One region of the Microbulbifer pacificus genome, then DNA from elsewhere that is predicted to be linked to it. Evidence: predicted binding sites of a transcription regulator. Region 1 holds the regulator's gene; each other region holds the start of a gene.
What was found. Region 1 encodes LexA, which represses DNA repair genes until DNA is damaged. Its sites were predicted from a motif close to ACTGTNTNTANANACAGT; they were not measured.
Positions count from the first base shown of each region.

Region 1 (4,136 bases):
CGCACGAGGCCATTCGTCCGTCCGATGTGCGAGTGAAACCCAACATGCTGTCGGGTATGGAACGTGACGCCGAGCGTCTGTATACCCTGATCTGGCAACAGTTTGTGGCCTGTCAGATGACACCGGCGCAGTTCACTTCCACCTCTGTGGTGGTGAACGCCGGTGACTTTGAGCTGCGTACCCGCGGCCGTGTGATCCGTTTTGACGGTTTCCTCAAGGTGGCACCGCCGCAGAGCAAAAAAGATGAAGATCTGGTGCTGCCAGACATCAAGGTTGGCGAAAAGCTCAATCTCAAAAAGCTGGACCCGAAGCAGCATTTCACCAAGCCGCCGGCACGTTTCAGTGAAGCAGCACTGGTAAAAGAACTGGAAAAGCGCGGTATCGGCCGCCCGTCCACCTATGCCTCGATCATTTCCACCATTCAGGATCGCGGTTATGTGCGCTTGGAAAACCGCCGTTTCTACGCGGAAAAGATGGGTGACATTGTCACAGACCGTCTGAGCGAAAGCTTTACCGATCTGATGGACTACGGCTTCACCGCGAGTCTGGAAGAATCTCTGGACGCCGTGGCAGAAGGTAAAAAGGGCTGGAAAGCGTTGCTGGATGAGTTCTACTCCGATTTCAGCAAGCGTCTCGAACAGGCCCAGGATGCCGATGCCGGTATGCGCCGCAATGCGCCAACCGACACGAATATCGAGTGCAGCCAGTGTGGTCGCCACATGCAGATTCGCACCGGTTCCACCGGCGTGTTTCTCGGCTGTTCCGGCTATGCCCTGCCGCCCAAAGAGCGCTGCACCAACACCATGAACCTGGTGTCTGGGGAGGAGGCGATCGACGCGGACAAGGACGAAGAGGCGGAAACCCGCCAGCTGCGAGAAAAACGCCGCTGCCCGAAGTGTGGCACCGCAATGGACAGTTACCTGCTGGATGAGCAGCGCAAACTGCATATCTGCGGTAATAACCCGGACTGCAACGGTTTCGAAGTAGAGAAGGGCACATTTAAGATCAAGGGCTACGATGGCCCGCTGATCGAGTGCGATAAGTGTGGCAGCGATATGCAGCTGAAGTCCGGCCGCTTCGGCAAATACTTCGGCTGTACCAACGACGCCTGTAAAAATACGCGCAAGTTGCTGAAAAATGGCCAGGCGGCGCCACCGAAAATGGACCCGGTACCGATGCCGGAGCTTGCCTGTGAAAAAGTGGACGACACCTACATCCTGCGGGATGGTGCTTCCGGACTGTTCCTTGCCGCCAGTCAGTTCCCGAAAAATCGCGAAACCCGCGCACCGCTGGTGAAGGAGCTGTTGCCGCACAAGGACGAGATTGACTCCAAGTACAGCTTCCTGTTCTCTGCGCCGACGGAGGACAGCGAAGGGCGGGATACCGTGGTGCGATTCAGTCGCAAGACTCAGGAGCAGTATGTGCAGTCCGAAGAGGACGGCAAGGCCACCGGCTGGAAGGCTTTCTACACTGGCGGCAAGTGGCTGGTAGAAGATTCCGGCAGCAAATCTGCGGCACCCAAGAAGGCGGCAGCGAAAAAGGCCCCGGCCAAGAAAGCGACCGCGAAAAAAGCGGCGGCCAAAAAGGCACCTGCCAAAAAATCGCCGGCGAAATAGGTAGCGCAGTGAGCAACCCCTATACCGGTATTGTGGTTTCCGCCCTGCGGAAATCCGAGCTGCTACTGCAGTCCCTGGAAGTTCGTGAAGCCGAAAGCAATCCGCTACTCCAGGCAGCGCTGCTTGAAGGCACGCTGCTGCAGCTGTGGCGGGCGCATCGCGCATTTCTGGCAGAGCAGGGTCACCAGCTGCAGTTGGGTTTCAAGCCCGCTGGCGAGCCGGACACGGCACTCCGGCTTCAGGAGATGGCAGCCGCGCGGGGCAAGTTCAGTGCCGAGGTGGCTGAACTGGTCGGGCTCGAGGAAAATCCAGACAGCTGGTTCAATGCCATGGCCCGCTGCTGGCAAGGGCTGTGGCGCCCTGCGGGCGGCGCCCAGGAGTCTGGCGCCGCCAACAGCGGCGTGCGGACCCTGATTCCCCTGCGTCAGCTGGATAGCAGTTTTTCTGCCAGCCTCGACAGCGAGAGTCTTCGGCACTGGCATCGCCAGCTCAATGAGCTGGTGGTGCGCCAGCGCGCCCAGGGCCAGGAGTGGTAGAGCGGTGGCCTGCCATCGCGCCTGTCCTTGTCTGGCCGCTGATGATTCACTGTTCCCTGTGTTACACTGCCGTCAAATCACGCTGTAACTGGAGAAGTGAATGTCCTCTGAGACTTACGAAATCATCGAGTTGTCCAATGGTGATGTGGCGTTGCGACGCGCCGGTCACAAGGGGGACCCGCTGGTGCGTATCCATTTCTCGGATGAAAGCCTGGAGTTTCTGCGCGAGCACAAGATTGCCATTGCCCGCGCCATGCTGGAGGCGGGTATCGAAGCGGTGCAGGAGATCGGTACTTTGGAGCCAGAGCCCTTCGAAGAGGATGAGCTCGAGGCTACCGAACACACCATTCACTGACGGGTGAAGTGTTCGGCACCTAATTCGATAGGAAAAGCCAAAGCAAATAAAAACGGGGCTCAGTGAGCCCCGTTTTTATTTGCTGGTGTCACAGCCGAGCGCTGCTCACTTTACCCATCAATAGGGGTTCTGGCGAATCACGCCCACTGCCAGACCTTCAATGGCGAAATTCTTATCACGCATATCCACTTCAATAACGTCAAAGTCCTCATTTTCTGGCAGTAGCTGGACCATGGCCTGGTTGCCGCGACGCTTGAAGCGCTTGACGGTAACTTCATCTTCGATCCGGGCCACCACAATCTGGCCGTTGCGGATATTGTCGGTGCGCTGTACCGCGAGCAGGTCGCCGTCGAAGATGCCCGCGTTTTTCATGCTCATGCCGTGCACTCGCAGTAGATAATCGGCCGGAGGATGGAAAAATTCCGCGGGAATTTCGCAATATTCCTCGATATTTTCTTCCGCCAGAATCGGGTTGCCGGCAGCGACGCGGCCGACGATGGGCAGACCACTCTGGTGGCCGGGAATACGAATGCCACGGGAAGCACCGGCCACCATTTCAATTGCGCCCTTGCGCGCAAGTGCTTTCAAATGCTCTTCCGCCGCATTGGGTGAGCGGAAACCCAGTTCCTGGGCAATTTCGGCTCTGGTGGGCGGATAGCCTGTTTCATCCAGATAAGATTTGATCAGTTCCAGTACCTGGGCCTGACGAGCGGTAAGGTTTGTCATGGGCGCTTCCTTTTGTCTGTATTTATATACAGTTGCTGGGATTATATACAGATTTTCCTGCCGCGCAATCCAGGGGGCTGTTGCGTCAGTACTGCTAGACTTGAGGTGACCGGCGAAATCTAAAATCTGGTTCAAACCAGGTCTGCCGGGTTCGCTGTCACAATAAGAAGGAAGCGAAAGGGAGCAGGCATATGCTGGATGCAAAGATGCCGGAAGCGTGGCGTGTACTGCGTATTCAGTCGGAACTCGTTGATGGTATTGAGCGGCTGATTACCCTTAAAGGTGCCGTGACCGTATTCGGCAGTGCCAGGTTCCCGGAAGACGCGGTCGAGTACCAGCAAGGGATGCGCCTCGGCGAGCTACTGGCCAGCGAGGGCATCCCTGTCATTACCGGTGGTGGTCCGGGCATTATGGAGGCATGTAATCGCGGTGCCTTCACCCATGCCGGCGCCTCCATCGGCCTGAATATTGAGCTGCCATTCGAGCAGACGCCCAATCCGTATCTGGATATCCGGCTGAATTTCCGTTATTTCTTCGTGCGTAAATTCATGTTCATGAAGCACGCGGTAGGCTTTATCGCCATGCCCGGAGGCTTCGGCACCATGGATGAACTGTTTGAAGCCCTGACTCTGGTGCAGACGCAAAAAGTTAGGCGCTTTCCCATTGTGCTCGTCGGCAAGCGCTACTGGTCTGGATTATTGGACTGGCTGGTGAATACTGTGCTTGAGCGCGCTTGTATCGACGCCGCTGATCTGGATTTATTCAAACTGGTAGATACCGTGGATGAGGCGGCGGAGATCATCATCGACTACATTCGCCATCGCGAGGATTGAACAAGAGCGTGTTTCGCCAATGTTCTTGCGCCTCAATACTCAGCGCCATTTTCATGGCTGCAGCACTACG
Region 1 covers NZ_CP137555.1:4,088,129-4,092,264, forward strand. Annotated here, with positions in the region: gene topA (type I DNA topoisomerase) at 1-1,616, shown strand, start outside; gene R5R33_RS17290 (DUF6586 family protein) at 1,625-2,152, shown strand; gene R5R33_RS17295 (hypothetical protein) at 2,253-2,507, shown strand; gene lexA (transcriptional repressor LexA) at 2,625-3,233, opposite strand; gene R5R33_RS17305 (LOG family protein) at 3,425-4,066, shown strand.

Region 2 (4,136 bases), 460 kb from region 1:
CCACACGGATCGCCCTGGTGGTTTTCGCCGGGATGACATGGGCAGCGCAGGCACAGACCGTGCTGATTAAGGATGCAAAGATCATCACTCTTGGTGATCAGGGCACCCTGGAACAGGGCGATCTGCTGGTGCGTGACGGGCGTGTCGAGCAGGTAGCGCAGGACTTGGGAGACCTGGCGGCGGATCTGGTGATCGACGGCCGCGGCAAGGTGGTAACCCCGGGCTTGATTGCCCCGAGCAGCGAACTCGGATTGACCGAGATCGGTGCCGCGGCCTCCACCAACGACAGTGCCGTAACGGATACCTCCATAGGTGCCGGCTTTGATCCATCGGTAGCCTTCAATCCGCATTCCACCCTGATTCCATTCAACCGCGCTGGCGGGCTCACCCGGGCAGTGGTGGTGCCGAGTAGTGAGGAAAAAATCTTCGCCGGGCAGGGGTTTGCCATCAAGCTCACCGGAGACTTCGACAGCGTTACCAAATCCGGGCTGGTGCAAAAAGTGTACTTTGGCGAGTACGGCGCGCAACTGGCGGGCGGCAGTCGCGCGCGGGCCTACCAGCAGATTGAGAGTGCCCTGCAGCAGGCGGTGGAATACGCGGGTAACCGCGATGCCATTCGCAGGGGCGAGTGGCGGGAACTGGATTTCTCCGTCGCCGATCTCGAGGCACTGCAGCCGCTGATTAATGGCGAGCAGTCTCTTCTCATCAGTGCCAACCGCGCCAGCGATATCCTGCAGGTGCTGGCGCTGAGCAAGAGGTTCAAGCTGAAGACGATTATCCAGGGCGCCGCGGAAGGCTGGATGGTGGCGGACCAGCTGGCCGCTGCCCGGGTGCCGGTGGTTATCGACGCCATGGGAAATTCTCCGGATGCCTTCGAGAAACTGGGGGCACGCCTGGACAATGCGGCATTGATGCAGAAGGCCGGTGTTGTCGTGGCGATCAGTGGCCCGGGTTATGCCGGGTCTCACAATAGCTACCTTTCGCGCCAGGGCGCAGGCAACGCGGTGGCCTACGGCCTGCCGTTGGAAGAGGGGGTAAAGGCCATCACCGCCAATGTCGCCGCTATTTTTGGCCTGGAAGGCGGTGTGCTCGCCCCCGGTAGCCAGGCGGACCTGGTGTTGTGGAGTGGTGATCCCCTGGAGGTTACGAGCTTCGCGGAATTCGTGTTGATCGATGGCAAGCCGCAGTCGCTGGTCAATCGCTCAACGCGCTTGCGGGACCGCTATCTGCACCCGCAGGCGGGTACCGGACATGCTTACCGGCAGTAATCGCACCTCCAGATTCACAATAAGACGTAAGGACACAGAATGCAGAATGTAGAAATTACCTCGCTCTACGCGGGCTTGTGTGCGCTGCTGGTGATGGCGCTGGCGTTCAGAGTGGTCAGTTTCCGGCGTGGCCGTCAGGTTGGGCTGGGAACTGGGGGTGACAGAGATGGCGAGATCCGCATCAGGACCCATGCCAATGCGGTGGAATATATCCCGCTGGCGCTGATCCTGATGTTGATCGCCGAGATCAATGGCCTGGCGCCGCTGTGGCTGCATTGTCTTGGCGGTACGCTGGTGTTTGCCAGGCTGCTACACGCCTTTGGCCTCGTCGGCGGCAAGGGTGGTTACCATCCCGGGCGCTTTTTCGGCACTGCGTTGACCTGGCTGGTGATCATTGCGCTGGCGTTGATTGATATTGCTGGCGTGTTCTGATCGACAGGTTGTAGCAATCCAGGCGCTTACCGCCGGGCACAAAAAAGCCCGGCGGGGGCCGGGCACAGTACAGGGATGGAAAAAGGGGGGATTTCCACTTTCCCGGAAGGGGTAAGGGATGTCCCTGCGTTGCTCGGCTGGTCGCAGGACCGGCCGAACAGCGCGATTTACAGGTTGGCCGCGAGCGGCGTCACGTTCTCACTCTGGGTGGCGGTGAATTCTTCATCTTCGGTGAGCAGATCTTCCGGCTTGCCCTTACAGGCTCTGGCCAGGACCTCGCGACGCTTCGCCAGCATCAGGCCGATCTCTTCGCTCGCCTCCTCGGAAACGCCCGCAACATGGCGCTCGATCAGCGCGGTGATGTTTGCGGCCAGTTCCAGCATCTTGTCGTGTTCTTCGGCGTCTTTCTTGTTGTCGAACATGGCTCCGTCTCTATCGCATTTCCAAACTGCTACTACCGCCATAAGGGCCTCCTGTTGTCTTGGCTAATTGTTGATAAGCGCAGTCGCTGTTATCGACTGTGTTCCGGGCAGCTCTTCCCGGACAAACCCTTTCCCGGACATTTAGCCGAGTTGTTATTGACTTGTACGCCAGCAAGGTAACTGTATGGGTATCCAGTGTCAACTGTGATTTAGACCGATCTCTGCCTGCTGGTCGGATTTTCGCCAGATAGGCATCAGCAGAAATTTTCGCGCTTGATGCATCCAAACGGGAATTCTCCCGCGTCCATCTGCTGAACGGGTAAGGCTGAACCGACCCCGGCAGCCGGCCAGAAGGCCGGATTGCGAATTGATGACGATTGCCACTGATACGGGGTGGTCAATAAAGGTACAATCTGGCGCCAGAGGGGCGCCTTCCCCAGAGGAACCGTGTCCCGGGTGTCTGTAGCCGGGTCTGATTCCGGGGCCAATTTGAGCAAGAGCGAGAAAACACCAATGAGAGCGAGTCATTCAAACGTACAGCGCCGGTCACCGGTCTGGGCTTTTGCGGTAGCTGCGTCCCTGGCCATGGGGATGTCAGGAGCCCTGGTAGCCCAGGAGTCCGGAGAGGCGGTGGCACCGGTACCGCCCGTGCCACCAGTGCCGCCAGTGCCCAGGGTTGCGCCGGCGCCGGAGGAAAAGGTCACCAAACAGGTGCGGATTGTGCGCCAGGAAGACGGCACCCTGCGCATCCACGCCCGCGATGAAAACGGTGAAAGCGCCAATGTGGAAATCAACCTTGGTGAGGAATTCGGTGGAGCGGTAACCCGCCGAATCTACGAGAAGCTCGAAGAGAAGGGCATTCTCGACGACAGGGGCCTGGTGGTGGATGAGGCACTGGAATCTGTGCCGCGCAATATCGAAATCGGTATCAAGGCCGAGATGGAGCGCGCGGAGCGTGCGCGGGAGCGGGCTGAACGCGCCCGGGAACGGGTGGAAAGTGCGCGGGACCGCATGGAAAGTGCTCGCGAGCGTGCGGAACGCGATATGCACGTGCACGAAATCGAACAGTACCGCCCACGGGATATGGAGTGGCTGATCGGCATCATTGCCATACTGGCGGTGTTCGGCACGCCGATTCTGATCGTGTGGCTGGTGACCCGCAATAGCTACCGCAAGAAGCAGCTGTTGATGGAAAACATCAACCGTATGGTGTCGGAAGGCCGCGATATTCCGCCGGAGCTGCTGGATGCGATGGAAGGGGAGAGGAGTGCCAACGTCAAGGATCGGGGCTTCACCCTGATTGCCGTGGGCGCAGCGATCTTCATCTGGCTGACCGCGGCCGGTGGTCTGGGTGCCGGCAGTCTGGGCCTGATCCCGCTGTTTATCGGTGTGGCCCGCTTTATCAACTGGAAACTCGATCAACAGCAGCAAGTAGGTTAAGGACGGCCATCCATGAGCCTCGATGATGAGGATCTGATAAGGCGCGTCGTCGAAGACGGGGACCAGCGGGCCTATGCCCAGCTGGTTCGTCGCTATCAGTCACAGCTGCGATTCTCGCTCCGTCAGCTGTGCGATGGCGACCAGGCTCTTGCCGACGACATGGCGCAGGAGGCCTTTATCAAGGCCTACAAGGCGCTGCCTGCTTTCCGTGGGGATGCAAGATTCAGCACCTGGCTGTATCGCATTGCCTACAATCTGGTCATGAGCTATAAGCGCAAGAATGCGCCGGACGTGGACCAGGATGCGGTTGATCGAGCCCAGGCCAATGAGAGCGTCGAAGAAGCGCTGCAACTGGGGATGGCCAGAGATCTGAACTCGGCCATGGGGGAATTGAGTGACGTCCAGCGTCAGGCAGTACATCTGTGTATGCAGCGCGGTTTTTCACACGAAGAAGCCGCGAGTATTATGAAGTTGCCGCTGGGCACGGTAAAATCCCATGTCAATCGCGCGCGGGCCAAATTGCAGACATTACTGCAGGCCTGGCGAGAGGAGGTAGTCAGTGGCTGATTTCAAA
Region 2 covers NZ_CP137555.1:358,490-362,625, reverse strand. Annotated here, with positions in the region: gene R5R33_RS01505 (amidohydrolase family protein) at 1-1,268, shown strand, start outside; gene R5R33_RS01500 (MAPEG family protein) at 1,308-1,700, shown strand; gene R5R33_RS01495 (YebG family protein) at 1,868-2,164, opposite strand; gene R5R33_RS01490 (DUF6249 domain-containing protein) at 2,636-3,562, shown strand; gene R5R33_RS01485 (RNA polymerase sigma factor) at 3,575-4,129, shown strand; gene R5R33_RS01480 (hypothetical protein) at 4,122-4,136, shown strand, end outside.
Region 2: a site for LexA is predicted at 2,302-2,319, ahead of R5R33_RS01495 (YebG family protein). Genes of this name have one in related genera too.

Region 3 (4,136 bases), 140 kb from region 1:
GCCCCCAAGCTGGACCACGGCAACCTGGTGAAGGTCACCGCACCCGTGGGCGGCCGGGTTCTGCAGCTACTGCAGGAAAGCGAGCGGGTAGTAGCCGTCGGCACACCACTGCTGGAAATCGGCAACCCGGGGCAACTGGAAATCGTCATTGATCTGCTGTCCCGCGACGCCGTACGCGTGCAGCAAGGGGCGCCGGTCGCCCTCACCGCCTGGGGTGGCGACAAAACCCTGCACGGACGCGTGCGCTTGGTGGAGCCCTACGGTTTTACCAAGATTTCCGCACTGGGGATCGAGGAACAGCGGGTGAATGTAATCGTCGACTTTACCGATCCCCGGGAAGAATGGTCTCGGCTCGGCCACGGTTATCGCGTCGATGCCGCCATCGAAATCTGGCGCGGCGACGATGTGATACAGGTGCCGACCGGCGCCCTGTTCCGTCACCAGAAAGCGTGGGCGGTGTTCAAAGTGGTTGGCGATCGCGCAGTGCGCACAGAGGTTGAAGTCGGCCACAACAACGGGCGTGTTGCGGAAATTTTATCCGGCATCAGCCCGGGGGAAACCATTGTGCTGCACCCGAGTGAGCGGATTACCGATGGCGTGAAACTGACAGAACGCACGCTCTAGATGCGTCAGATAAATCGCTTATGCCAGCTCCGCCGATTCCACTGTGTGCACTCCCGATTTGTGACCGAGTGCCGCGCATAGCATTGCCCGCGCGATGTTCTCTGCCGGGTTTATCTGCCAGCGCCGTGGTAATAACGGCCCGCCAATCTTGAGAAGTACGGTCGCAAGACGCTCGCCAGGACGAAACTCGTCCCTGTGCCCGCCGATGAGTCCCGGACGCACAAACGTCAAGGATTCAAATCCCATCGTTTGCAGCGCTCTTTCCAGCTGACCCTTGGTGCGGTTATAGAAAAAGCGCGAATCCGCATCGGCGCCGAGCGCCGAATTCAGCACGTAAGTCTTAGTGCCGTGCCGGTGGGCCAGCTCGGCGATCGCCAGCGGGTAATCGTGATCCACCCGGAAAAACGCCTCCCGTGAACCCGCAGTGCGCATGGTGGTTCCCAGTGCACAGATCACCGCATCCACCCGCCACCAGTCGGCTTCCGCCGGCAACCGATCGAAATCCACCTGAGGCGAAATCAACTTGGGGTGTGTCGCTAGTGGCCGGCGTGCCGGTGCAATCACCTGCCCCACCGCCCTGTCCGCAAGCGCGAGCTCCAGTACATGGCGGCCCACCAACCCGGTGGCACCGACAATCATCAATTTCATGCTTCTACTTCAGCCAAAGATTCAAAATTGTTGTTATGGGCGTTCCGCTAGACCAGATGCAGGGTGAAAAACGCCATCAGCGCAAACATGCTGCAGACCAGGGCGAGTAGCAACAGGTCGAAAGACCGCTCCTCGTCGGCATATTCCGTGGGTCTGTCAATCTGCCGCTGCTTGGCACGCATTCGCAGGTAGGAAAGTAACACGACCAGCCCACCGGTCACGAACAGCGCGACTTCCGTCCATGGGGAGGGAGCATGATTGCCCAGGCGCCCGATCGCAACTCCGAAACCCACCACGGCGATGGCCGTCCGCACCCAGGCGAGAAAGGTGCGCTCGTTGGCGGCATGTTCCCTGAAATTGCGAATCATAGGTGACTCCCCTCAAACGCCTTCGCGATGCTTTTGCCAGATTGCCGGGCTGGTCCCTGCCGTCGAAGTCTAGACCGGGGCGCTCGCGGCATTCCGATCCGTCATTCCTCACGAGGACGCGAATCGTGGGTCGCGTTCCTGTTTGTTCCGCTCGCCGATGTGCTGTATAACCATCCAGCCTTATCTACACAACATCGAACGACGCGCCGTAAGCCATGCCCGCCCCCGTTGAACTGGCACCAGACTATTACCTGACGAACTTCCTCGCCCTCGTTGACTTCGTGATGTCCCGTTACGAGGGCCTGCTGTCGGCGGGTGAGCGCCGGTTTTACGCCGATTTCCGCACCCTGGATGTGGACAGCCAGCGGCTGTATGTCAGGCTACTGCCCCGCAAAGGGGTGCCCTCCAGTGCCGGTTCACTTTTTCGCCAGCGTAAACTTGCCTATGCCGAGATTGGCGACCTGGCCACTGCCGCTGATCGGCTGGTGGAAACCGGATTACTGCAGCGCAACCCGCCACTGGAAGCGGCAGAAGTGCTGCCGCTATACAGCAAGGCGGAGCTGGTGCCACTGAGTAGCGCCCCCCTGCCCCGCTCCCTGAAGCGCCCGGAACTGGCACAAGCACTGTTACAACAGGGTATCGATACCTCCGTGCTCAGCGCCGAAGACCCGCTGCTCGCCGTGCAGGCGGCAGAGCACTTCGAGACCTTCAAACTGTGCTTTTTCGGCAACCTGAACCAGGATCTCACCGACTGGGTGCTGCGTGACCTGGGACTTTTCCAATACGAACAATACGCGCTCGATTGCCACCATCTCCCGTTCCAGAACCGCGCGCAGATCGAACAACACCTGAGGTACTACGACTGTCTGTCAGTACTGGACGACATCCTGGATTCCGGCGCCGAGGCGATTCTGACACTGGCACAGCAATTACCGCCCGCGGACGCAGCAGACGCGACCCTGCAGCGCCGCCTCGACCGGGTGCGACTGACCATGGCCCGGCAGCTGGAACGACTGGAAGTACTGGACGCCGCAGACCAACTGTATCGGCTGTGCGCTCGCCCACCCGCGCGGGAGCGCCGTGCGCGCATTGCGGTAGCACGTGGCGATATCGATGGCAGCCTGTCACTGTGCCGGGAAATTCTCGCAGCACCGCTGAGTGAAGCCGAAGAAGTGTTTGCCGAGAGCTTTGGCTACCGCACCGCCAAGCGTGAACAACGCCCGCACGGCTGGGCGGCGCCCTCGTGCTACCAGGCCCCAACCGAAACCGTGGCGCTACCGTCGGCCGCAGTGTGCGTGGAGCTGATTGCCGCGGCCTGGCTGGAAGTGGATGCCGGCGGGCCCTGTCACTACGTGGAAAACACCCTGTTCAACGGGATACTGGGGCTCTATGTGTGGGATATCGTGTTCGCGCCACTGCCCGGCGCCTTCTTCAATCCTTTCCAGGCCGCGCCCAGTGATTTCCGCACACCGGACTTTTACCCGTCACGCCGCCAAGCGTTCGAACAGCGTCTCGCGGAACTCGACTGCGAAAATCTCGCCGTTCGCGTATGGCAGAACTTTGACCAGAAATACGGCATTGCCAACCCGCTGGTTGCCTGGGACGCGCTCTCGGCGCCATTGCTGAGGCTCGCCCTGGAGCGCATACCCGCCGCACACTGGCAGGCGCTGTTCCGGCGTTTGCTGGCGGATATCGCCAACCACCGCAGCGGCCTGCCGGACCTGATCCGCTTCCCCGATGCCGGCGGCTATGAGCTGGTGGAAGTGAAAGGCCCCGGAGACCGGCTGCAGCAGAACCAGCAGCGCTGGCTGGCCTTTTTTGCCCGGCACGAGATTCCCCACCGGGTGCTGCATGTGGAATGGCAGGCAACGTGAGCGAACGGCAAATCTTGCGATTGTCGGTGGGTGAACTGGTCGCCTTTTCATGCCGGACAGGAGACCTGATCGCCGATACCCCCAGTGGTCCCACTGCGCTTGAGGGCATTCGCGCCCACCAGAAGCTGCAGAAAAAACGCCCGCCCGGCAGCGAGGCGGAATACCGGCTGGAAGTGGAGTACCCGTTTCTTGGCGAAACGATTGTGCTTAGCGGCCGTGTGGACATCGTGCACCCGCAGTCGGATCTGCATCGCCCCGCACAGCTGGACGAAATCAAGACCACCTACTGCCATCCCGAGCAGCTAGCGGATTCCGTGCGCGAGCTGCACTGGGCGCAACTGAAGATCTACGGTTTCTGCTATCTGCTGCAGCGCCAGGAGGGCACCGGAGCGGCACCGGATCGGGCGGATTGCCTGCGCCTGCAGATGCAGTGGTACAACCTCAAGCAGAAAAAATCCCACCCTGAATTGCGTGAATTTGCCTGGCCGGAGCTGGAAGACTTTGCCCACAAGGCGCTGCGCAGTTACCTCGAATGGCACCGGGCGTGGCAACAGCAGCGCAACAGCGTACGCACAAGCGCACACGCCCTTGAATTCCCCTTCCCCAACTTCCGGCCGGGCCA
Region 3 covers NZ_CP137555.1:36,569-40,704, reverse strand. Annotated here, with positions in the region: gene R5R33_RS00165 (efflux RND transporter periplasmic adaptor subunit) at 1-624, shown strand, start outside; gene R5R33_RS00160 (NAD(P)H-binding protein) at 643-1,272, opposite strand; gene R5R33_RS00155 (YidH family protein) at 1,320-1,640, opposite strand; gene R5R33_RS00150 (VRR-NUC domain-containing protein) at 1,856-3,514, shown strand; gene R5R33_RS00145 (ATP-dependent DNA helicase) at 3,511-4,136, shown strand, end outside.
Region 3: a site for LexA is predicted at 1,802-1,819, ahead of R5R33_RS00150 (VRR-NUC domain-containing protein). Genes of this name have one in related genera too.